3 regions of the Bradyrhizobium sp. i1.15.2 genome follow, and region 1 is predicted to be linked to each of the others. Evidence: predicted binding sites of a transcription regulator. Region 1 holds the regulator's gene; each other region holds the start of a gene.
What was found. The regulator LexA, encoded in region 1, represses DNA repair genes until DNA is damaged. The targets are predictions, from matches to a motif close to TGTTCNNNNTGTGTTCNG.
Positions count from the first base shown of each region.

Region 2: ABIB80_RS10720 (PA0069 family radical SAM protein) is a predicted target of LexA. The motif match lies at 5,010-5,027, and genes of this name have one in related genera.
Region 3: ABIB80_RS10315 (DUF3072 domain-containing protein) is a predicted target of LexA. The motif match lies at 2,723-2,740, and genes of this name have one in related genera.

Region 1 is NZ_JBEPRQ010000017.1:24,103-31,437, forward strand. Features, by position in the region: gene ABIB80_RS25895 (alpha-hydroxy acid oxidase) at 1-229, shown strand, start outside; gene ABIB80_RS25900 (HAD family hydrolase) at 238-870, shown strand; gene ABIB80_RS25905 (hypothetical protein) at 1,039-1,230, shown strand; gene ABIB80_RS25910 (molybdopterin molybdotransferase MoeA) at 1,489-2,700, shown strand; gene lexA (transcriptional repressor LexA) at 2,876-3,577, shown strand; gene ABIB80_RS25920 (hypothetical protein) at 4,030-4,464, shown strand; partial or broken gene ABIB80_RS25925 (ComEC/Rec2 family competence protein) at 4,602-6,874, opposite strand; gene ABIB80_RS25930 (DUF2171 domain-containing protein) at 6,970-7,203, opposite strand; gene ABIB80_RS25935 (YybH family protein) at 7,291-7,335, opposite strand, start outside.
Region 2 is NZ_JBEPRQ010000004.1:179,853-187,187, reverse strand. Features, by position in the region: gene ABIB80_RS10735 (RMD1 family protein) at 154-993, shown strand; gene ABIB80_RS10730 (acetate/propionate family kinase) at 1,227-2,414, opposite strand; gene ABIB80_RS10725 (phosphoketolase family protein) at 2,423-4,837, opposite strand; gene ABIB80_RS10720 (PA0069 family radical SAM protein) at 5,049-6,212, shown strand; gene ABIB80_RS10715 (VOC family protein) at 6,237-6,692, shown strand; gene rnhB (ribonuclease HII) at 6,777-7,335, shown strand, end outside.
Region 3 is NZ_JBEPRQ010000004.1:92,250-99,584, reverse strand. Features, by position in the region: gene ABIB80_RS10330 (Do family serine endopeptidase) at 1-1,465, shown strand, start outside; gene ABIB80_RS10325 (hypothetical protein) at 1,732-2,094, shown strand; gene ABIB80_RS10320 (DUF6496 domain-containing protein) at 2,101-2,406, opposite strand; gene ABIB80_RS10315 (DUF3072 domain-containing protein) at 2,492-2,686, opposite strand; gene ABIB80_RS10310 (hypothetical protein) at 2,802-3,023, shown strand; gene ABIB80_RS10305 (hypothetical protein) at 3,042-3,251, shown strand; gene ABIB80_RS10300 (hypothetical protein) at 3,381-3,629, opposite strand; gene ABIB80_RS10295 (hypothetical protein) at 3,725-3,982, opposite strand; gene ABIB80_RS10290 (hypothetical protein) at 4,121-4,342, shown strand; gene ABIB80_RS10285 (HWE histidine kinase domain-containing protein) at 4,339-5,829, opposite strand; gene ABIB80_RS10280 (HAMP domain-containing protein) at 5,843-7,335, opposite strand, start outside.

The DNA.
Region 1 (7,335 bases):
GGTCGGCATCGGCCGGCTACAATGCTGGGCGCTGGCGGCGGCCGGCGAATCCGGCGTGGCGCGCATGCTGGAGCTGCTCGAGGACGAAGTGCTGCGCTGCCTCGGCCTCTTGGGTGCGACGTCGTTCGCCGAGCTCGACAAATCCTGCCTGCACCAGGCGACCGCAACCAACGCGCCGAGTGTGTTCAGCGCGTTTCCGCTGTTCGACCACGAGCCATATCGATACTGAGTGAAAGGATGCAGGTGACATCGCTCTCTCCCGGCAGCGCGGATGCGCTCCTGTTCGATCTCGGCCGCGTGGTGCTCGATATCGATTTCTCCAGGGCAATCGCCTGCTGGGCGGGACATGCCGGCTGCAAGCCCGAAGCCATTGTAGCGCGCTATGTGCGGGACAGCGAAGCCTATCGGTTGCACGAGATGGGGAAGATCAGCGATGAGGATTATTTCGCCTCATTGCGAGCCTCGCTCGGAATCGGCATTTCGGACGCGCAGTTCCTGGAAGGCTGGAACGCGATCTTCGCCGGCGAAATGCCTGACATCGCCGAGCTGCTGCCGCGGGCAGCGAAGCAGATGCCGCTCTACGCTTTCTCCAACACCAACCGGCCGCACGTGGACCATTTCTCGAGGGAATATGCCGACCTCCTCGGCCATTTCCGCGAGCTGTATTTGTCGTCCAGCATCGGCTTGCGCAAACCGGATGCGGAGGCCTTCGACCACGTCGTTGCGGCGATCGGCGTGCCCGCCGGGCGCATCGTGTTCTTCGATGATCTTGCCGAAAACATCGAGGGAGCGCGGGCGCGCGGCTTGACGGCGGTGCATGTGACCTCGCCGCGTGACGTCGGGAACGCATTGAAGGCATTGGGCATTTGACGAGGAGTCGGTGTCGCGAAACCCACGGCGGCACCGCCCGCCGGGACCAATTTTGAGAAATTGAGGAACCCGATCACTTTGTGCATTTTTGTACAGAGTTCCGGGAACGGAATACCGCCTTCCGGACTCTTAGAGTCCGTTGGGACTTCTACGGACGGATGCATCATCGTGCTGGGCAAAACCTACCTCACCAAGCAGGCCTCTCTTCTTCTTGAATTCGCCAGGACAACTTCAGATTCGGACCTTTCCGCCAAGCTTGTGAGCAAGGCCGCCGACCTGAAATCCCAGGCCGATCCGCTGCCCGACAAAGACCAGGGAGCCAAGGCGCCCGACGTAACTCCCGGGCAGGCAGGGAGCTGATCGATGCAGCCCGGGGCGCTCGTCGTTCTCGCCTTGCCGTGATTTTCCTTGCCGTGATTTTCGTCGCTTCCATGGCCGCTCTCCTGCCGATTTGTCAGGTTCTTCGCATCATGCCGCGACGCGCTTGATCCTGCCTTCCGGAACAATGTGAAGCGGCGGGATGACTGTGCCCGCTCAGCGGTTTTTGCCTCTGCGCCCGCGCTCGGCTAGAAGACGTGCGGAACATTCGCCCGAACGTGCCGAGCAGGAGTTTTCGCCGTGGCCTTGATGCCGGTTTCCGACGCGCTTGCCGCGGTGCTGGCGGGTGCAGAGCCGCTGCCGGAAGAAATGATTTCCCTCGACGAGGCCCATCATCGCGTGCTCGCGCGTGACCTCGCGGCGCGGCGCACGCAGCCGCCGCAGGCGATGTCGGCGATGGACGGCTACGCGGTGCGCGCGGCCGATGCCGCGACGATCGATTCGGAGCTCACCGTGGTCGGCGAAGTCGCGGCGGGCCGACCGTTCGCCGGGACGATCGGCGCCGGCGAGGCCGTACGGATCTTCACCGGCGGCGTCGTTCCCGGTGGCGCGGACGCCGTCGTGATCCAGGAGGACACGGTCGCAGCCGGCAAGCGGATCATGATCAAGGAAGCCGCGATCGCCGGTCGGCACATCCGCCCCGCCGGCGTCGATTTCCGCGAGGGTGACGTGCTCCTGCGCAAGGGAAGCCGTGTCACCGAGCGCGACCTCGCGCTCGCTGCCGGGATGAATCATCCGCACCTTGTCGTTTTCAGGCGTCCAAAGGTCGCGATTCTCGCCACCGGCGACGAGCTGGTGATGCCAGGCACCACGCCAGGCCACGGCCAGATCGTCTATTCCAACGGCTACGCCCTGCACGCGCTCGCCCGCAGCGAAGGCGCCGAGACGATCGACCTCGGTATTGCCGCCGACACGCTGGAGGCGACCACCGCCGGCATCCGCCGCGCCCGCGAGAGCGGCGCCGACATCCTGATCACGACCGGCGGCGCATCGGTCGGCGACCACGATCTGGTCCAGCAGGCACTGCGGGACGAAGGCATCGCGATGGCGTTCTGGAAGATCGCGATGCGGCCAGGCAAGCCGATGATGCACGGGCGACTCGGCGCAATGGGTGTGATCGGCCTGCCGGGCAATCCCGTGTCGTCCTACGTGTGCGCTTTCCTGTTCATGGTGCCGCTGATTCGCGCCCTGTCGGGCCGTTCAGTGATTCACCATCGCCGCGAACGCGCCGTGCTCGGCCGCGGCGTCGGCGCCAACGACCAGCGCGAGGACTATCTGCGCGCGCATCTGGAGGAGCGTGACGATGGCACACGCGTCGTTCTTCCCGTCAATCATCAGGACTCTTCGCTGCTTGCGAATCTCGCTGCAGCACAGGTACTTCTCGTGCGCGCACCATTCGCGCCGAAGGCCGAAGCCGGCACGGCTTGCGAAGTGTTGCGGCTCCCCGTCTGAGCACCCCGCAACGCGCGTTCCGCGAACTTTGCTCTGTTCACGGTAAATTAAGCAGTTGCGGAACATGTATCGAACATATAGTGTCCGTTCATGATTTGTTTCGAGCATGTAGCGGCTTATTGCCGAATTCTGCGTCTCGGAATCGGACGACATCAACCGGGGGACTTTGGTCGAGATGTTAACGCGCAAACAATACGAGCTTCTGCGGTTCATCAGTGAACGTCTGAAGGAAAGCGGCGTGCCGCCCTCCTTCGACGAGATGAAGGATGCGCTCGATCTGCGCTCGAAGTCGGGCATCCATCGCCTGATCACGGCGCTCGAGGAGCGTGGCTTCATCCGACGCCTGCCCAACCGCGCCCGTGCGATTGAAGTCATCAAGCTGCCGGAGCTCCAGGCAGCCGCCGGCAGCCGCCGCGGCTTCACCCCCAGCGTCATCGAGGGCAATCTCGGCAAGGTGCGTGCGGGCTCCAGCCTGCCCGCGGACGAGGGCGAACGCCCCGTGGCGGTACCGGTGATGGGCCGCATCGCGGCCGGCACGCCGATCGAGGCGTTGCAGACACGCAGCCACACCATCAGCGTACCGCCCGACATGCTCGGCTCGGGCGAACATTACGCGCTGGAAGTGCGCGGTGATTCCATGGTTGATGCCGGCATCCTTGACGGCGACATGGCGCTGATTCAGCGCAACGAGAGCGCCGATACCGGCGACATCGTGGTGGCGCTGATCGACGACGAGGAAGCGACGCTGAAGCGCTTCCGCCGTCGCGGCGCCTCGATCGCGCTCGAGCCCGCCAACGCTGCCTATGAGGTCCGCATCCTGCCGCCCAATCGGGTGAAGATTCAGGGCAAGCTGATCGGGCTTTACCGGAAGTACTGATACCGGACGTACTTGATACCTGGAGAAGTTGGCGCCTCGCGCGCTTCCGATCGGCATCGCCGGTCAGAGATTGGAGCGGATCATCGTCCGCTCCGGCTGGATAGTCTTTCTGGTTCTGCACAGACTATCCGGCCCCTGCTCCGGCGCTGGCTACTCGCGACGCCCAAGAAGCAGCACCGAAACAGCACCGCTTCGCGGCTCGAGTGTGCGAGGAAACAGCGAGCAGCGATCGAGGTCGTTGCACCAGCCGGCAATATTCGCGCATGCGCCTCCCGAATGCATCGCAACTCTCTTTGTTCCTATTGAATTCGGGAAAGATAATGTGATCGCGGCTTGCGGAAACCAGCCGCAGATTTGCCCACAACCGAGCAGAGCTTTCGTGCTTCAACTCTGATAGAGGCCTGCGCCTCGATAAGAGACGTGGGTTGCTATCCCAGCATGAGGAGCACCCGATGTGTGACTACAGCCTGCATGCCGTCGCGTCGCGCCCCGCCGAAGTCGGCGAGACGATCGTCACGACAAATTTCCGCGGCACCTCGACGCGCGGCTTCGCCTCCGCAGCCGATCCGTCTGTTGCCGTCTGCCTGCTGCCGGGAACGGAGCTCGCCTTCGCAGACGACGTCCGCTACGACAATCGCTGGATCTGGACGCGGACCATCAATTCCCGCGTGGGCAAGTTCGGCAAGATCGATCCGCACGTTCCCGACCGCCATCATGACGCGATCGAATTCCCCGACGGCAAATTTGTGCTGGTGACGCAGCTCGTCGAAGGCCAGCGCGCGACCGTGCTGCAACTGCCTGTGACCCAGTCGGTCATCGAGCGCGAGCACAAGGCGCAGATCATCGCCGACAGGCAGCCGACCGTCACGCACCTGCCGATCGGCTGAAACAGCCGCCCTCCGGCTACGAGGTCGGAGGTCAGGATTGAATTGCCATCGCCGGCCGTGGCCGGCGAGATGGTGTGGTTTGCGCCAGCGAATCCGAGCGGACGCACCGACCCGCTGCGTTGCTCCGCACCATCAGATCAATCGTCGGCCTGCAAGTCGGTCTCCGCCGGCGTTGCGTCCTTGATGCGGGGCGCGGTCGCCTTCGGCGCAAGGCTGCCGTCGAAATCACCCTCGCCGGCGCCGACCGGCAACCAGGGGCGGCTCGTGCCTCTCGCCCTCACCGCCTGAACCACAAATCCGTCACCACGCTGCGTCAGCGCCAGTGCGCTCTGGCTGGCGAGCCGCTGCCGATCGACCACCATCGCCGCGCAATCGGGCGGCGCGGGACGCGTCGTCACCACCAGCGCGGCCCGACTGCAATCGTCGGCGAGAGCGTCGACCCGCAGTGCCAGCGCGACCAGCCTCCCGTCGATCAGTGGCGTCACGCAGCCGGATTCGTCACAGGACACGCCATCAGCCAGCGAGGCTCTGCCGGCATCGCGCGGATCGGCGTCGGCAGCGAGCCATTCCTTGAGCAGAAAGCTGTCCTTGCTGGTCCTGATCAGGTGCAGATATCCGTCCTTGCCCCGCACCGCGACGCTCGCGCCATCCCCGGCGATCAGGATGTCGGGCCTCCGCGCCGACAGTCCCCACAGGATCGCTGCCAGCAGCACCAGGGCGCCGGACCAGCGCAGCGGCGTCCGCAACAAGCCCAGCACGATGATTCCCAGGCTCGCCGCGATCAGCGGCCCGATCCCGAACGCCGCGATGCGGCCGACGGCACCCGGCAATGCTGCGACCCAGCGCGAGACCGCGACCATCCAGTCGATGCCGATCCCCATCAGCCACCAGAACACGCTGTCCAGCCCGAACGGTGCAGCAAGCAGCCCCAACAGCCCCGCCGGCATCACCAGCGCCGAGACCACCGGCATCGCGCCGAGATTGGCGAGCACGCCGAACGGCGTGACACGGTGGAAGTGGAAAGCGGCGTAGGGTGTGGTCGCAAGTCCCGCAATCAGCGAAGCCATGAACAGCATCGCGATCTCGCGGCCGCCCCACATCGCAATGCGTGCAGTCGCCGAATGGTCCGGCGAGGCAAACAAATTCGGCATGCCGATCTGCACCAGCGCCACCAGCCCGAGCGTTGCTGCAAACGACATCTGGAAGCTCGGATGCACCAGCGCTTCCGGCGCGACCGCGAGCACGATCAGCGCGGCGACAGCAAGCGTGCGGAAGGTGATGGCGCGGCGATCGACCATCACCGCGATCAGCACTACCGCGGTCATGAAGAACGACCTTTGCGTCGCGACCTCCGCGCCTGACAGCAGCAGGTAGAACGCAGCGGCGACCAGCGCGGCGGCGGCCGACCATTTCTTGATGGCGAAGCCGGCCGCCAGTCTGGGGATCAGAGCGAGCAGCGCGCGCACCGCGAAGAACACGACACCGGCAACGACCGCCATGTGATAACCGGAGATCGAGAGCACGTGGCCGAGGCCGGAGATGAACATCGCGTCGTTGACGGGCGTGGTGATCGCATCGCGCCGCCCGGTGAGCAGCGCGGTCGCGATCGCCCGGTTGTCGCCGTCGAGCGTCGCCCGGATGCGGGCATCGATCGCATCGCGCAGGCCTTGCATGAAGGCCGCGTAACGCAGCCGCAAGCCGGCGGTCTCAGGCGGCGCCGCCACCGTGATTGCGCCCATCGCGAAGCCGGAGGCGCCGATGCCCTGGAAGAACATGTCACGCGAAAAGTCGTAGCTGCCGGGCCGCACCGGCGCGAGCGGCGGCATCAGCCGCGCCTTCAGCTGAACGAAACTGCCGACCTCCGGCGCCGTGCCCTTGCGGACCGACAGGCGCACGCGCTCGAGCCTGACGTCGCTGCGCTGCGCCTCCATCGCGGTGACGCGCAGCACGAACCTGTCGGTACGCTCGCGGATGTCGCGGGCTTCGACGAAGCCCGACAACGATACCGAATAGAGCGACTTTGCCAGCACCGGGTGAGCGATGCGCGCCGTCTTCCAGGTCGCGACGGCAAAGCCGGCCGCGACCGCCGCGATCATGATGGCCGGGGCGAACAGCCGGCTCCGCCGCAACAGAGCCGCGCCAAGCAGGAGCGCGATGGCGGTCGTGGCTACGACCCACAGCACAGGTTCGTGATCTGCCGAGAAATAAAGCGCGATGCCGCAGCCAAACGCCACGGGCACCCACGGCAACAGCCGCCCGGCGCCAGCCTCGGCGCGCAGCCACGCGTCTCGGCCAGCGATGTCCAGAGGTCGAGGCCTGCAGGCGCGAGGCCGCCCGCGGACGCGGCGCGGCCCGCGGGCCACGTCCCCGCGATCCCCTGCGACCGTACCGGCCGGCCCGGCTCCGCCATTCCCTGCACTCGATGATACGCAACGAAGGCCGAAGCTACCGGAACGTGCAGGCGGGCGGATAGCGGTACGGATCAGGAACGAAAGGGCGCGACCGCTACTTTTCCTCTTCCATCGTCACCGCGACATCCGCCTTGGCCGACAGCCGGACCTTGTTGCCCTCGATGTCCGCGACGAGGCCCTTGTCGATGAAGTGATGATGCCCCTTGTGGCTGCCCTCGCCGCTGTCCTTCTTGGTCAGCTTGATGCGATTGCCTTCGACCTTGTCAACGGTGCCGATATGGACGCCGTCGGCGCCGATGACTTCCATGTGCTCTGCGATGTTCTGCATGGTGGGCTCCTTGTTGGACCCAGCCCAACGCGTGGGGCGCACGTTCGTTCTCTCTCGCGAGAATGACAATGCCGTGTGCCCCGCTGGTCAGATCAGCGGCGCCTGCGAGGAAGCATGGTGATTGACGATCTT
Region 2 (7,335 bases), on a different contig from region 1:
ATGTGTCGCCCCAAGCCTGTCCTGTCCGTATTAGGCCGGAGACGAACCGCAACATTGCGAGGCGCGCCGGCCGTTCGTAAATCCTGCAAGAGGAGGATGCGATAGCGGGAGAACGGGAAAAACCGTGCAATGGTGCTGCTGACGAGGCTTTGAATGAACGCCGATCAACTTGCTGTTAACTCGCCGGCAACATCTCCCAGGCCGGACGGCGCGCCGACCTTGCGGATCCGCGCCGTGATGCTGGGTGAACGCATCAATCCCTCCGGACTCGAAATGGGCGCGACAGTCTCCTCGATGCCGGCCGCCTTCCGCGTCCATGCCGGCCTTGCGGTCATCTTCCGCTACGGCGTCGTGGTGCTGATCGGTCTCCTCCCTTCGGAGGAGAAAGTGCTGATCGACAGCCTGAAGCCCCGCGTGATCGGCGAGTTCAGCCCCTACGAGGAGGAGATCGCGCATGCGCAACTCTGCAAGGACGAAAGCGCCGAGGCTATCCAGCCGGGCGGCCCGATCTGTCTCGCCAAATTCTCCGACGACCGGCTGCTGCTGATCGCGGACGCGCTTGCCAAGAGCACTTCGCTCGCACGTGACGAGCGCCGCGTCGCCGCCGTCTTCGACGTGATCGAGCCATTTGCGCGCAAGCTCGCCGAGCAGGGCCGCACGCCGCCCCGGCGCAAGGGCATCTTGCAATTGATCGGCAATGCGCTTCTCGTCCAGCAGCGCGTCGCCGGCCGTGTTGCGGTGGCCGAGAAACCCGACGTGCTCTGGGAGAAACCCGAACTCGACCGGCTCTATGCCCGCCTTGAAGACGAGTACGAACTGAAGGAGCGCCTGGACACGCTCGAGCGCAAGCTCGCCGCCGTGTCCGCGACCGCCAACGCACTTACCGACATCATCGATACCCAGCGCTCGCTCCGCCTCGAAATCGCCGTGGTGGTGCTGATCGTGATCGAGGTCGCGATCGGGTGTTTCCAGATTTGGTCGGGGACGCATTAGAACGCGCGGGCCGCTGGATCAATTTACCCCGCGAGCGAGATGCTCGTGACTGCGCCCGCGCCCCCTTGCGGGAGAGGGCAGCCCCGCAAGGAGACACAAACTTACAGGGGTGAGGGGTATGTCTCCGCATACTCACATGCATACGTGAGCGACTAAAGAACCCCTCATCCGGCGCTTCGCGCCACCTTCTCCCGCAACGGGCGAAGGGAAGCGACGCCGACGTACGCCGTTGATCACGAGCTGACGGCCCGCAGCACCGCCGCACAATGCCGCGCGATCATCAGTTCCTCATTCGTTGGAATGACGAAGACATCGACTGCGCTATCGCCATCGTTGATGCGCTCGCGCGCCGCCTCATTCGCAGCGGCATCGATGCGCACACCGAGCCAGTCGAGACGCTCACCGATCGCGCTGCGGATTTCCCCGGCGTGTTCGCCGATGCCGCCGGTGAAGATCAGGCAGTCCAGCCCGGCAAGCGTTGTCGCCATCGCCGCCACCTCCTGCGCGGCGCGGAAGGTGAAGAGCTCGACCGCCTCCCGTGCCGCAGCTTCGCTGCTCGCAAGCAGCGTGCGCATATCCGAAGCGATGCGGGAGACGCCGAGCAGGCCCGATTCGTGATAGAGCAGGTGCTGGACATCTTCGACCGACATTTTCTCGTGCTGTTGCAGATAGAGCAACACGCCCGGGTCGATCCTACCGCAGCGCGTGCCCATCACCAGCCCGTCGAGCGGCGTCAGTCCCATCGTGGTGTCGATGCTGCGGCCGTCGCGCAAGCCGCACAGGCTCGCGCCGTTGCCGAGATGCGCGATCACAGTGCGCTTCGCCACGAGTTGCGGCGCGATTCGGGCGAGCCGTCCCGCGACATATTCGAACGAGAGGCCATGAAATCCGTAGCGCCGAACGCCGCGCTCTTCATAACGTCTCGGAATGGCGAAGCGGCTGGCGGGCGGCGCAATGCCGTGGTGGAAAGCGGTGTCGAAGCAGGCGATCTGCGTCAGGTCGGGCCTTATCGCCGTGATGGTGCGGACTGGCGCCAGGCAGCGCGGCTGGTGCAGCGGCGCCAGCGGCGTCAGCGCTTCCAGCTTTGCGGTGATATCGTCCGTCAGCTCGACCGGAGCGGAATAGTCTAGACCGCCATGGACGACGCGGTGGCCGACAGCGCGCAAGCGATGGTCCCCGAAACGATCCTCGATGAAGCCGAGCACGTCGGCGAACAGATGATCGCTGTCCGCATCCGATGCTTTCCTCCGTTTCTCGAACAGGTCCTCGCCCGCGGGGCCCTTCACGACGAGCCGCGGCTTCGTCTCGTGCTCGTCGAGCAGGCCCTTGCAGAGCAGGGTGGGCTCGGCCGCCGAGATCTCGAACAAGCCGAATTTGACGCTCGACGATCCCGAGTTGAAAACCAGTACCGTGTTCGACATGGCTGCTGTCAGTCGCCTGCCTGCGCCGGCGTGTTGCCGCCGGCGCTGTTCTGCCAGACCCATTCCTGGATTTCCGGCATGTCCTCGCCGTATTCGCGCACATAGCGCGAATGCTCGATCAGCTTGTCGCGGAATTGCTGCTTCACCTGCGCCGCCTTGGTGGCCAGTCCCGGCACGCGCTCGATCGCCTCGATCGCGAGGTGATAGCGGTCGAGCTCGTTGAGCACGACCATGTCGAACGGCGTCGTCGTGGTGCCTTCCTCGGCAAAGCCGCGGACGTGCATGCCGGCGTGGTTGGTGCGGTTATAGGTCAGCCGGTGGATCAGATAGGGATAGCCGTGATAGGCGAAGATCACCGGCTTGTCGCGCGTGAACAGGCCGTCGAAGTCGCGGTCGGACAAACCGTGCGGGTGCTGCTCCCTGGGTTGCAGCGTCATGAGGTCGACAACGTTGACGACACGGATCTTCAGCTCGGGCAGCGCCTTGCGCAGCAGGTCGACGGCGGCGAGTGTTTCCAGTGTCGGCACGTCGCCGGCGCAGGCCATCACGACATCGGGCTCGCCATTCGCGTCTTCCGTGCCGGCCCAGCTCCAGATGCCGATGCCGGCGTCGCAATGCGTGGCCGCCTCCTGCATCGACAGCCATTGCGGCGCCGGCTGCTTGCCGGCGACGATGACGTTGACGCGGTCATAGGTGCGCAGGCAGTGATCGGCGATCCACAGCAGCGTGTTGGCGTCCGGCGGGAAGTAGATGCGGACGATGTCGGCCTTCTTGTTGGCGACGAGATCGACGAAACCGGGATCCTGATGGCTGAAGCCGTTGTGGTCCTGACGCCAGACATGCGAGGTGAGCAGATAGTTGAGCGAGGCGATCGGTCGCCGCCACGGCAGATGCCGGGTCACCTTCAGCCATTTGGCGTGCTGGTTGAACATGGAATCCACGATGTGGATGAACGCCTCGTAGCAGGAGAAGAAGCCGTGCCGGCCCGTGAGCAGATAGCCCTCTAACCAGCCCTGGCAGAGATGCTCGCTCAGGACTTCCATCACGCGTCCGTCCTGGGCGAGATGCACGTCGTAAGGTTTTGTCGGCTCCATCCAGACGCGTTCCGTGGCCTCGAACACCGCATCGAGCCGGTTTGACGCGGTCTCGTCCGGACCCATGATGCGGAAGTTGCGGGCCTCGGCGTTGAGGCGGATGACGTCGCGCAGGAATTTCCCGAGCTCGCGGGTTGCCTCCGCCACGACGCCGCCCGGCTGAGTTACCTCGACGGCGAAGCTGCGGAAGTCCGGCAGCTTCAGCTCCTTCTTCAGAAGGCCGCCATTGGCGTGCGGATTGCCGCCCATGCGGCGATTGCCTTCGGGCGCGAGCGCCTGGAGCTCGGCAATCAGAGCGCCGTTGGCGTCGAACAGATTTTCCGGCTCGTAGCTGCGCATCCAGTCTTCGAGAATCTTCAGATGCGCCGGATTCTCGCGGCAGTTCGCGACCGGCACCTGATGCGCCCGCCAAAAACCTTCGACCTTCTTGCCGTCGACTTCCTTGGGGCCGGTCCAGCCCTTCGGGCTGCGCAGCACGATCATCGGCCAGCGCGGGCGTTCGATGCTCTTGCGGCCGTCGCGGGCGTGCTGCTGGATCGACCGGATGCTGGCGAACGCGACATCCAGCGCGTCCGCCATGGCCTGATGCATCGGCTTGGGATCGTCGCCCTCGACGAACAGCGGCTCGTGGCCGAGCCCGCGGAACAGATTGCGGATCTCGTCGTCGCGCATCCGCCCGAGCACGGTCGGATTGGCAATCTTATAACCGTTGAGATGCAGGATCGGCAGCACCGCACCGTCATGGGCGGGATTGAGGAACTTGTTGGAGTGCCAGGACGCCGCGAGCGGGCCGGTCTCGGCCTCGCCGTCGCCGACGACACAGGCGACGATCAGGTCGGGATTGTCGAAGGCCGCGCCATAGGCATGCACCAGCGCGTAGCCGAGCTCGCCGCCTTCGTGGATCGAACCGGGCGTTTCCGGCGCCGCGTGACTCGGGATGCCGCCGGGGAAGGAGAACTGTCTGAACAGCTTGCGCAATCCGTCGGCATCGCGCGCGATATCGGGATAGATCTCGCTGTAGCTGCCTTCGAGATAGGTGTTGGCGACCATGCCGGGGCCGCCGTGGCCGGGACCGCAGACATAGATCACGCTCAGGTCCAGCGCGCGGATGACGCGGTTGAGATGGGCGTAAATGAAGTTCAACCCGGGCGTCGTGCCCCAATGGCCGAGCAAACGCGGCTTGATGTGCTCGGGCCGTAACGGCTCGCGCAGCAGCGGATTGTCGAGCAGGTAGATCTGCCCGACGGAGAGATAGTTCGCGGCGCGCCAGTAGCGGTCGAGCAGATCGAGGTCGCTGCTCGCTGCGGCCAATTGTTGTTGATTTGTCATGTTCCTGCCGACCTTCACCCGGGATCGTCACCAACCGAGTTCCGGCGAGATCGATCCTTCGGCAGCATCAAACGGGATCGCCGTGACGCCACTGTTGCGTGAGGTCAAAAGCGGGCGCGCGAAGTTTGGGCAGCTCTACTGTGCATGGGGTTGTTTTCACGTTTTTCGTTTGTGTTCTTGATTTGTTCCTTTGGCGTGCTATCTTGGCTTCATGAGTCCAGCATCCTCTCATGCTCTCAAGCACCCGCCGGTCACGGCGCCCTCCGAGCCGGCGGGTGCGCCTTCTGACTTCCCTGAGCTGGCGGTCGCCATCGACCGCCAGCGCAGGCGAGGCCGGGGCGCGCAGTCCAACGCCAGCGGCCGGTTCGAGGCCGAGGCGCGCGTCGCATTCGACGATGGCTGGCAAAGCCTTGAAGAACTGCCTCCGTTCAAGACCACGGTCGGGATCGACACCTCGCGCAAGGTGATTACCCGCAACGATTCTCCCGACATCGGCTTCGATCGTTCGATCAATCCCTACCGCGGCTGCGAGCACGGCTGCGTTTATTGCTTCGCGCGGCCGACCCATGCCTATCTCGGCCTGTCGCCGGGGCTCGACTTCGAGTCGAAGCTGTTCGTGAAGCCCGAGGCGCCGGCGCTGCTCGAGAAGGAGCTTGCAGCGCCGGGCTACGAGCCGCGGATGATCGCGATCGGCACCAACACCGATCCCTATCAGCCGATCGAACGCGAGCGCAAAATCATGCGCGGCATTCTGGAGGTGCTGGAGCGCGCCGGCCATCCCGTCGGGATCGTCACCAAGTCGGCGCTGGTGACCCGCGACATCGACATTCTCGCGCGCATGGCCAAGCGCAACCTCGCCAAGGTCGGGATCTCCGTGACCTCGCTCGATCCGAAATTGGCGCGCACCATGGAGCCGCGGGCGTCCACGCCGCCGAAGCGGCTGGAGGCGCTGAAGCAGCTTTCCGAGGCCGGCATTCCGACCACCGTCATGGTCGCCCCCGTCATCCCCGCGCTGAACGATTCCGAGATCGAGCGCATCCTGGACGCCGCCGCTCATGCCGGCGTCAAGGAAGCCTCCTACGTGTTGCTGCGGTTGCCGCTCGAGGTGCGCGATCTCTTTCGGGAATGGCTGATGGCGAACTATCCGGACCGCTATCGCCACGTCTTCACGCTGATCCGCGACATGCGCGGCGGCCGCGACTACGACGCGAAATGGGGCGAGCGCATGAAGGGCACCGGTCCGATGGCCTGGACCATCGGCCGCCGCTTCGAGATCGCCTGCGACAGGCTCGGGCTGAACAAGCGGCGCTCCAAGCTGACGACGGATCATTTTGCCAAGCCGAAGCGGAACGGCGATCAGCTCAGCCTGTTCTGAGGGACGAAGTGGGAGAGGCGTCGTATGAGTCAGGAACTGCCAGCTCCAATCCCGCGGCTCACCGTCATCACGCTGGGCGTGAATGACATCCGCGCCAGCATTGCCTTTTACGACGCGCTCGGGTTTTCGCGCCGGCTCAAGGTGACCGGTGAGGCCGTTGCGTTCTATGACACCGGCGGTCCGGTGCTCGCGCTGTTTCCCTGGGACCAGCTCGCGGTCGACGCCAGATTGCCGGATCATCCGAGGCCATCGACGTTCCGCGGCATGACGCTCGCTTGGAACTGCCGCGCGCGTGAGGAGGTGGATGCGGTGCTGGCTTTCGCCATCGGCAAGGGAGCCGCGCTGCTGAAGGCCGCGCATGAGACCGATTACGGCGGCTATTCCGGCTATTTCGCCGATCCTGATGGCCATCCATGGGAAGTCGTGGTCGCACCCGGCATCGACGTCGGCGAGGACCGGCGGGTGCATCTGGCGGAATAGGGCGGCTGACTTGAATCTTGAATAGCGGGAATTGTCCGAGGTTCCCGGTTGCGCAGGCCGTGCCGCTTGCGCACGATCCCCGCCATGATTCGGGATCAGTCCGCCAAGAAGCCGGCCAAAGGTGCGCCCAAGAAGGCTGCGCCTGAAAACAAGAAAGCTGCGCCGAAAAAAATCGCCAAGGCGCTGGCCGGGACCAAGAGCGCCATCGTCGTCGCCCCAAGCTTCCGCCGCGAGCGCGCGCTGATCAAGCGCGGCGTCTGGCCGGTGGCGGGCTGCGATGAGGCCGGCCGCGGGCCACTGGCCGGTCCTGTGGTGGCGGCGGCGGTGATTCTCGATCCCGACCGCATCCCGCGCGGCATCGACGATTCCAAGCGCCTGACGGCCGAGGAGCGCGAAAGGCTGTTCGACAAGATCTGCGCCACCGCCCAGGTCTCGGTGGCCGTCGCCTCGCGCTCCCGCATCGACCGCGACAACATCCTGCGCGCCTCGCTGTGGGCGCTGAAGCGCGCCGTGGTGGCGCTGCCCGAGCAGCCCCGGCACGTCTTCGTAGACGGCCGCGACCGGCTCGACACGGAATGCGATTGCGAGGCCGTGATCGGCGGCGACGGCATCGTCCTGTCGATCGCAGCGGCCTCGATCATCG
Region 3 (7,335 bases), on a different contig from region 1:
CACCGTGGCCGCGCTTGGCCTGGCCGTGCTGGCGACTGCCCCCGGCTCTTCGCCGTTCAGCGCGAACTCCTTCATTGCGCCCGCCCAGGCCGCGGAGAGCGCCGCGACACCGCCGGGCTTCGGCGACCTCGTCAGCAAGGTCAAACCCGCCGTCATCTCGGTCCGGGTCAGGATCGACCAGGACAACGACAAGAGCGCGATGCTGCAACAGAACCGGATGGATTCGGACGAAGCATCGCCGTTCGACCAGTTCTCACGGCAATTCGGCTTCCGCGGCCCGGGTGGCATGGAAGGCATGCCGCGCCAGCACCGCCAGATGATCACGGGTGAGGGCTCCGGCTTCTTCATCTCCGCGGACGGCTACGCCGTGACCAACAACCACGTCGTCGATCACGCCGAGTCGGTGCAAGTGACGATGGACGACGGCACCATCTACAGCGCGAAAGTGGTCGGCACCGATCCGAAGACGGATCTCGCGCTGATCAAGGTCGAAGGCAAGAAGGATTTTCCGTTCGTCAAATTCTCCGACCAGAAGCCGCGTATCGGCGACTGGGTGGTCGCGGTCGGCAATCCCTTCGGCCTCGGTGGCACCGTGACCGCCGGCATCGTCTCGGCCAGCGGCCGCGACATCGGCAACGGTCCCTATGATGACTTCATCCAGATCGACGCGCCGATCAACAAGGGTAACTCCGGCGGCCCGGCCTTCGACATGAATGGCAACGTGATCGGCGTGAACACTGCGATCTTCTCGCCCTCCGGCGGCTCGGTCGGCATCGGCTTCGACATTCCGGCCTCGACCGCAAAGCTCGTCGTCGCACAGTTGAAGGACAAGGGCGCGGTCACACGCGGCTGGCTCGGCGTGCAGGTGCAGCCGGTGACGTCGGATATCGCCGACAGCCTCGGCCTCAAGGAGGCGCGCGGCGCGATCGTCGACAATCCGCAGGACGGCAGCCCGGCAGCGAAGGCGGGCATCGAGGCGGGCGACGTCATCACCGCCGTCAATGGCACCGCGATCAAGGATTCCCGCGATCTCGCCCGCACCATCGCCACCCTGGCGCCAGGCACGTCCGTGAAGCTCGATGTCGTCCACAAGGGCGACAACAAGACGGTGACACTGGCGCTCGGCGAGTTGCCGAACGAGCGACAGGCTAGAGCCGACGAGGGCAAGTCGCAGCCAGATGCCGGCATGCCGCCGCGTCTCGGCCTCAGCCTGGCTCCGGCCGGGGACGTCCAGGGCGCCGGCCAAAAGGGCGTCGTCGTCACCGAAGTCGATCCGCAAGGGCCGGCCGCGCAACGCGGCATCCAGACCGGCGACGTCATCCTCAATGTGGGCGGCAAGGCCGTCGCCAATATCGGCGATGTCCGTTCGGAGCTGGCGCAGGCGAAATCGTCCGGCAAGCGCAGCGTGCTGCTGCAAGTCAGAAGCGCGCAGGCGACCCGGTTCGTGGCGGTGCCGCTCGCATAAGTCGAACGTCGATCGGCGCAACTCCAAAAAGGCGGCCTACGGGCCGCCTTTCCTGTTCGCCGTCAGGATTTCGGATGCCCGCCGATAACATTCTCGTTAACGGCAGGGAGGATGACCCGGTTCGTCCGAAAAAGCCGTGTTCGTTCATCACAATTACGGATCTCGTATGGACTCGGCGGCAATGAAGCCGCCGACGATTGCAAGCGTGGAACTTCGAACTTGCCGCCGCTGAGCCGGCCGGCAATTCGTATTTGATCGGTGCCGACATGGATCGATTGAAGCTCTCGCTGACGGCTGCGCTGCTCGTGGCGCCGTTCGTGCTGTGGGGCGGAAACGCTCTCGGGCGTGACGACGGCCGCTACGCGGACTCACCTCTCAAGCCGTGGTTCGACGGCCTGCGCAGCCATCTCGGTCCGTGCTGCTCGGATGCGGACGGGTTTGCCGTCGCCGATCCCGATTGGGACTCGCACAATGGACATTATCGCGTGCGGCTCGACGGCGAATGGGTCGAGGTACCGGACGAAGCCGTGATCACCGAGCCGAACCGGGCCGGCCGCACCATGGTGTGGCCGGTGAAGACCGCGTTCGGTGTGTCGATCCGCTGCTTCATGCCGGGCAGCATGATCTGACGGAGGTCAGCGCGACCGTTTGGAGGATTTGCGCTTCGACGTTTTCTTCGAACTCTTCTTGGAAGTTTTCCGAGATGTCTTCTTTGATGTCTTCTTGGACGACTTCCGTTTTGCGGCTTTCTTCGGGACCTTCTTGCCCTTCTTGCGCGCTTTCGACAGGCCGATCGCGATCGCCTGCTTGCGGCTCTTCACGCGTCCGCCTCGACCGCCAGGTCCGCTTTTCGCGGTCCCCTTCTTGTAGCGCTTCATCTCGCCTTCGACATCGCTGCCGGAGCTGCGCGAGTAGCGGCGCTTCTTTGCCTTGCGTGCCATGCATGTTCTCCCTTGGCCTGGGAAAACAATCCGAGACAGGCATAGTTCCGAAAGCGCAAGCAACGTCCCGGATACGCGGCCTAGCCTAGAACGAATCCGCCAGCTCGATCTCCGCTTCCAGCACCTGAATGCGCCGCGCTGCCTCGCTGGAGGACAGATCCCGCGCATATTGCGCGGGTTGATACGCCTCTTCGCTCAGCCGTTTCAGCCGGAGGCCCTGCGCCCGCGTCATCTGCTCGGTGAGGAAAGCTTTGGCGTCGTATTTGCCCTGAACCTGCATATCGCTTCTCCCTTCTGAAATCGTGACTTGACTATATGTTCTTATTTTGTTCTAACAAGTCATGGACAATAGAATTAATGAAATTCGACGTAAAATCAGCGCCTTGAGGCTGGAAATGGCCGATATCGAGGTGTCCGTACGCGAGCTCGTCGAGCGCGATCGGGACTGCACAGAGAAGGCCCTGGCGCAGATGGATCTGCGCCGGAAAATCAATCTGCTGATCGGCGAATGGAAGGCTGCAGGTGGCGGCGATGTCCTGCCGAATGTCCGCGATAGGATGCGCCTTCGTTCCGCGAAGGCAGCAGGTAGTCCTCTGCGCGTGGTCGCGCGCCGCTGAGAGCTTTGGGAGCGCACGGTGGAGGAAGACCCGGATGTGTACCGGATTCTAAAGCTGCGCGCCGAGATTCTCGAACTGGGCTCTGCGATCCGGCAGCTGCAACGCGAGGGGCTCGACGACGCCGCGGCCCAGCTCTTGATCGCCCGCAAGCGGGCACGGCTCGATCATCTGGTGAAATCAGATCCTGCGGGCGTCCACCCTGACATCCTGGGCGGCCATCGTAGCTGAGCCTTGGCGTAACGCGCGTGCGGGGCTCGTCGATACCGCATGTCGACGAAGCGGCCCGAGAAAAAGTTCGTTTGAACACCAAAGCAAAAGGCCCCGCGATCGCGGGGCCTTCATGATTTCGGGGAACACCTACTTGGTGTTGCTCATGCCGCCCTTGTTGTTCGTCATGGTGCCGCCCTGGTCGGAGCCGGGGCCGGAGCCGCCCTGACCGGAGGGATCAGCACCCTTGGAAGACTTGGTGTTGGCGCCCGTGGTGGTCTGCGACGATGACATCGAGGATCCGTGTTTTGCCTTGTGCGACTTGGCCTGCACGGCGAACGGTGCGGCGGCGAGGCCGGTTGCCAACATCACGGCAAGAGCGAGCTTGGTGGTCTTCATATGCGGGAACTCCCTGAGTTGAATTGACGCAGGCAGCCAACTGCCATTGGTCGCAGGAGTTCCGAACAAAGAAGTTCCGGTAAAGCACGCATCCTTCAAGATTGCTTGTCCTCTTCGAGGATGAATACGACCCCGGTCAGTGTTGCGCCGATCGCGAACGTCGTCACCAATGTGAGGGCGAAAACGACAACGGCCTGCCTTCCGCCGTGACTCAGCAAATTGGCGACGCCGGGATTGGACAGCACGAGCAAGAGGCTGAAAGCGAGTCCCAAGGCTGCGCCCATCATCGCGTGCGTCATCAGCTTGACGAGCCCGCTGGGAGAGATCAGGTCCGACGACTTCTTCGCGCGCATGGAACTCTATCCCAATCTCGCAAGCAACGCCTGCGACACGCGCCGGTTCCATCCGCATGAAGGAATCGTTATCGCCCGCTTCATCCGACGTTCATGCCGGGTGGGCGAGAATGACCCTGCAACACGGGAACATTCGATATGGGTAAGGTGGTCTTTCTCTATCGCTCTCTGGCTTATCGCAACGCCGCTGCGGACATCCTCCGCAAAGCGCGCAAACTGCCCCGCGGCGCGGAGCGAAGCGCGGCGCGCCGCTATGCCAAGGCGCTGCGCGATCTCGCCCAAACGGAAGCCTGGCTCGAAGGGCGGGTCGCGCGCGAACCGCAAACGACGCAGCGCAGGAAGAGTGCGGCCTCCGGTTAACCGGACGCGCGCTGCAATTCGGCGGAGCTCGCGGCTTCGAAGTTGCCGGGCGTGGTCGTCGCGGCGGTCTTGCGGACCAGCGGCACCTCGAGCCGGCACAACAGACCCTCGGCGCGCCAATCGAATCGCGCCTGCCCGCCGAGCTGGGACTCGACGCTCGCAAGCAGGCTCCGCGTACCAAAGCCGCGGGATTTCGGCGTCATGACGAGCGGGCCGCCGGATTCCTCCCAGGTGAGCGTGAGCAGCTCGTCCTCGACCTGCCAGCCGATTGCGAGCCGTCCCGTCCGCGTCGAGAGCGCGCCATACTTCGCCGAGTTGGTGAAAAGCTCGTGCAGCGCCAGCGCCAGCGTCTGGGCGGTCGCCGGCAGCAACTGAACTTCGGACCCCGCCAATTTGATCTGGCCGCCGAGGGAATAGGGCGCAAGCTCCTCGTCGATCAGCTTCGAGAGTTCGGCACCCTGCCAGCTCGACAGTGACAGGATCGTATGCACGCGCGCCAGTGCATTGATGCGTCCCTCGACGGCGCTGACATAGGCTTTGACCTCGTCGGCGCGGGTGAGGCGCACGATCGATTGTGCCAGCGCCAGCGCATTCTTGGCGCGATGATCGACTTCCCGCGCCAGCAGAGTCTGCCGTTCCTCGGCGCGCTTGCGTTCGGTGATGTCCACCGTCACGCCGCTGACGCGCATGACCCGACCGCTATCGTCAACCGTGGCGGCGGCCGTGCCTACACACCAGCGCACATCGCCGTCGGGCCGGACAATGCGGAACTCCGTTTCATAGGAGCGTGTGCCCTTGTTGAATTCGGCGATCGCCTTGCGCAACTGATCGACGTCATCCGGATGCAATAGCGCCTGAACGTTGGCCGGGTTCACCTCGAAGCTCTCCGGGCCAACACCAAAGATGCGGTATTGTCCCTCGTCCCACATCCAGTCGCCGGTGATCCAGTCCCAGTCCCAGGAACCCATCTTGCCGGCGGCGATCGCCATGCTGCGCCGCTCTTCGCTCTCGCGCAGCTTTGCAGTGGAATTCTCCAGCTCGGCGGTGCGTGCACGCACGCGGTCCTCGAGATCCTGGTTCAGCCGTTCGAGTTCGCGCGTCTTGCGATAGAGCTCTGCAAACACCTTGACCTTGGCGCGCAGCACCTCCGGCACGACCGGCACCGGGACGTAGTCGACGGCGCCCATCTCGTAGCCGCGCAGGCGGTCGATGTCGCTGACTTGAATGGCCGAGATGAAAATCATTGCGGTCTTCTGGAAGCGCGGGTGCTCGCGGATCATCGCGGCGAGCTCGAAGCCGTCGAGCTCGGGCATGCAGACGTCGACCAGGATCACCGCGATCTCGGTCTTGAGCAGCACCTCCAGAGCCTCGCGACCGGACGAGGCGATCACGAGGTTCTGGCCGAGATCCTTCAGGATCACCTCATAGGCGAGCAGCTTGGCCGGCTGGTCGTCGACGAGGAGGATGTTGACCTTTTCGTGGTCCATACGGGCATCCAACTCAGCGGTGCAGCCACATGCGGATTGCAAGCAGCAATTGATCGGTGTTGACGGGTTTGGCGAGGTAGTCGGACGCGCCGGCCTCGAGGCATTTCTCGCGGTCGCCCTTCATGGCCTTGGCCGTCAACGCGATGATCGGAAGACGGGCGAAGGTCGGATTTTCACGAATGACGCCGATGGTCTGATAGCCATCCATCTGCGGCATCATGATGTCCATCAGCACGATGGCGATCTCCGGGTTGGATTCGACCAAGGTCACCGCCTCGTTGCCGGTCGTGGCCGTCAGCACCTTCATGCCGCGCCGCTCCAGCACGCTCGACAGCGCGAAGATGTTGCGGGCGTCGTCGTCGACGAGCAGGGCTGTCTTGCCGATCAGGTCTTCGTCGGAACTGTTCAGCTTCTCGAGCATGCGCTGCTTCTCGACCGGCAACTCCGTGATCACGCGATGCAGGAACAGCGCGGTCTCGTCAAGCAGGCGCTCCGGCGATTCCACGCCCTTGACCACGATGCTTCGCGCCATGGTGTGGAGCTCCGCATCTTCCTCGGCCGACAGCTCGCGGCCGGTGAAGACGACGACCGGAACGTTCGAGAGCGCCTCGTCGTTGCGGATCTGGTCCAGCACCTCGAAGCCGGTCATGTCGGGCAGGCGCAGGTCGAGCACGACGCAATCACAGGGGGTCTCACGCAGCATCGAGAGCGCGTCGGCACCGGTGCCGGTCGTCACGATCTCGATGTCGTCGTGATGCAGGAGCTCGCGGATCGAGAGCTGCTCGGCCTCGTTGTCTTCGACGATCAGCAGCCGCTTGCGCCGCGGTCGCGCATATTCCTTGATCTGCGTCAGCGCGGCCGAAACGCCCTCGGTCGTCGTCGGTTTGTTGACGAAGGAGAAGGCGCCGCGCGCCAGCGCATGCTGGCGGTCCTCGTCGAGCGTGATGATCTGCACGGGGATGTGGCGGGTCAGCGGATTGTGCTTGAGCTGGCTCAACACGGTCCAGCCGAGCATATCCGGCAGGAATACGTCGAGCGACACGGCCCTCGGCTGGTACTGCTTTGCTAGCTCCAGCGCCTCCGCGCCGCGTGCGGCGACCAGCACCTTGAATCCCTTGTCGCGCGCGAGGTCGACCAGCACACGTGCGTAGTGCGGGTCGTCCTCGACGATCAGGAGGATACTGTCGCCGGGTTCGAGGTTGAGCCGGTCGTCGGGAAGCTGCTCGATGACGCGCTGCGGTTCGGCTGTAGCGGGCTGCAGCGCCGGCGGCTGGCTCTGTTGGGGCGTCGCGCGGGGCGCGAGCGTCGGGCCGGAATATTTCAGCGGCAGGTAAAGCGTGAAGCACGAGCCCTTGCCCGGCAAGCTGCGCAGGTGGATCTCGCCGCCGAGCAGGCTTGCGAGCTCGCGGCTGATCGCAAGGCCGAGGCCGGTGCCGCCATATTTGCGGCTGGTGCCGGCATCCGCTTGCTGGAACGCCTCGAAGATCAGCTTCTGCTTCTCCAGGG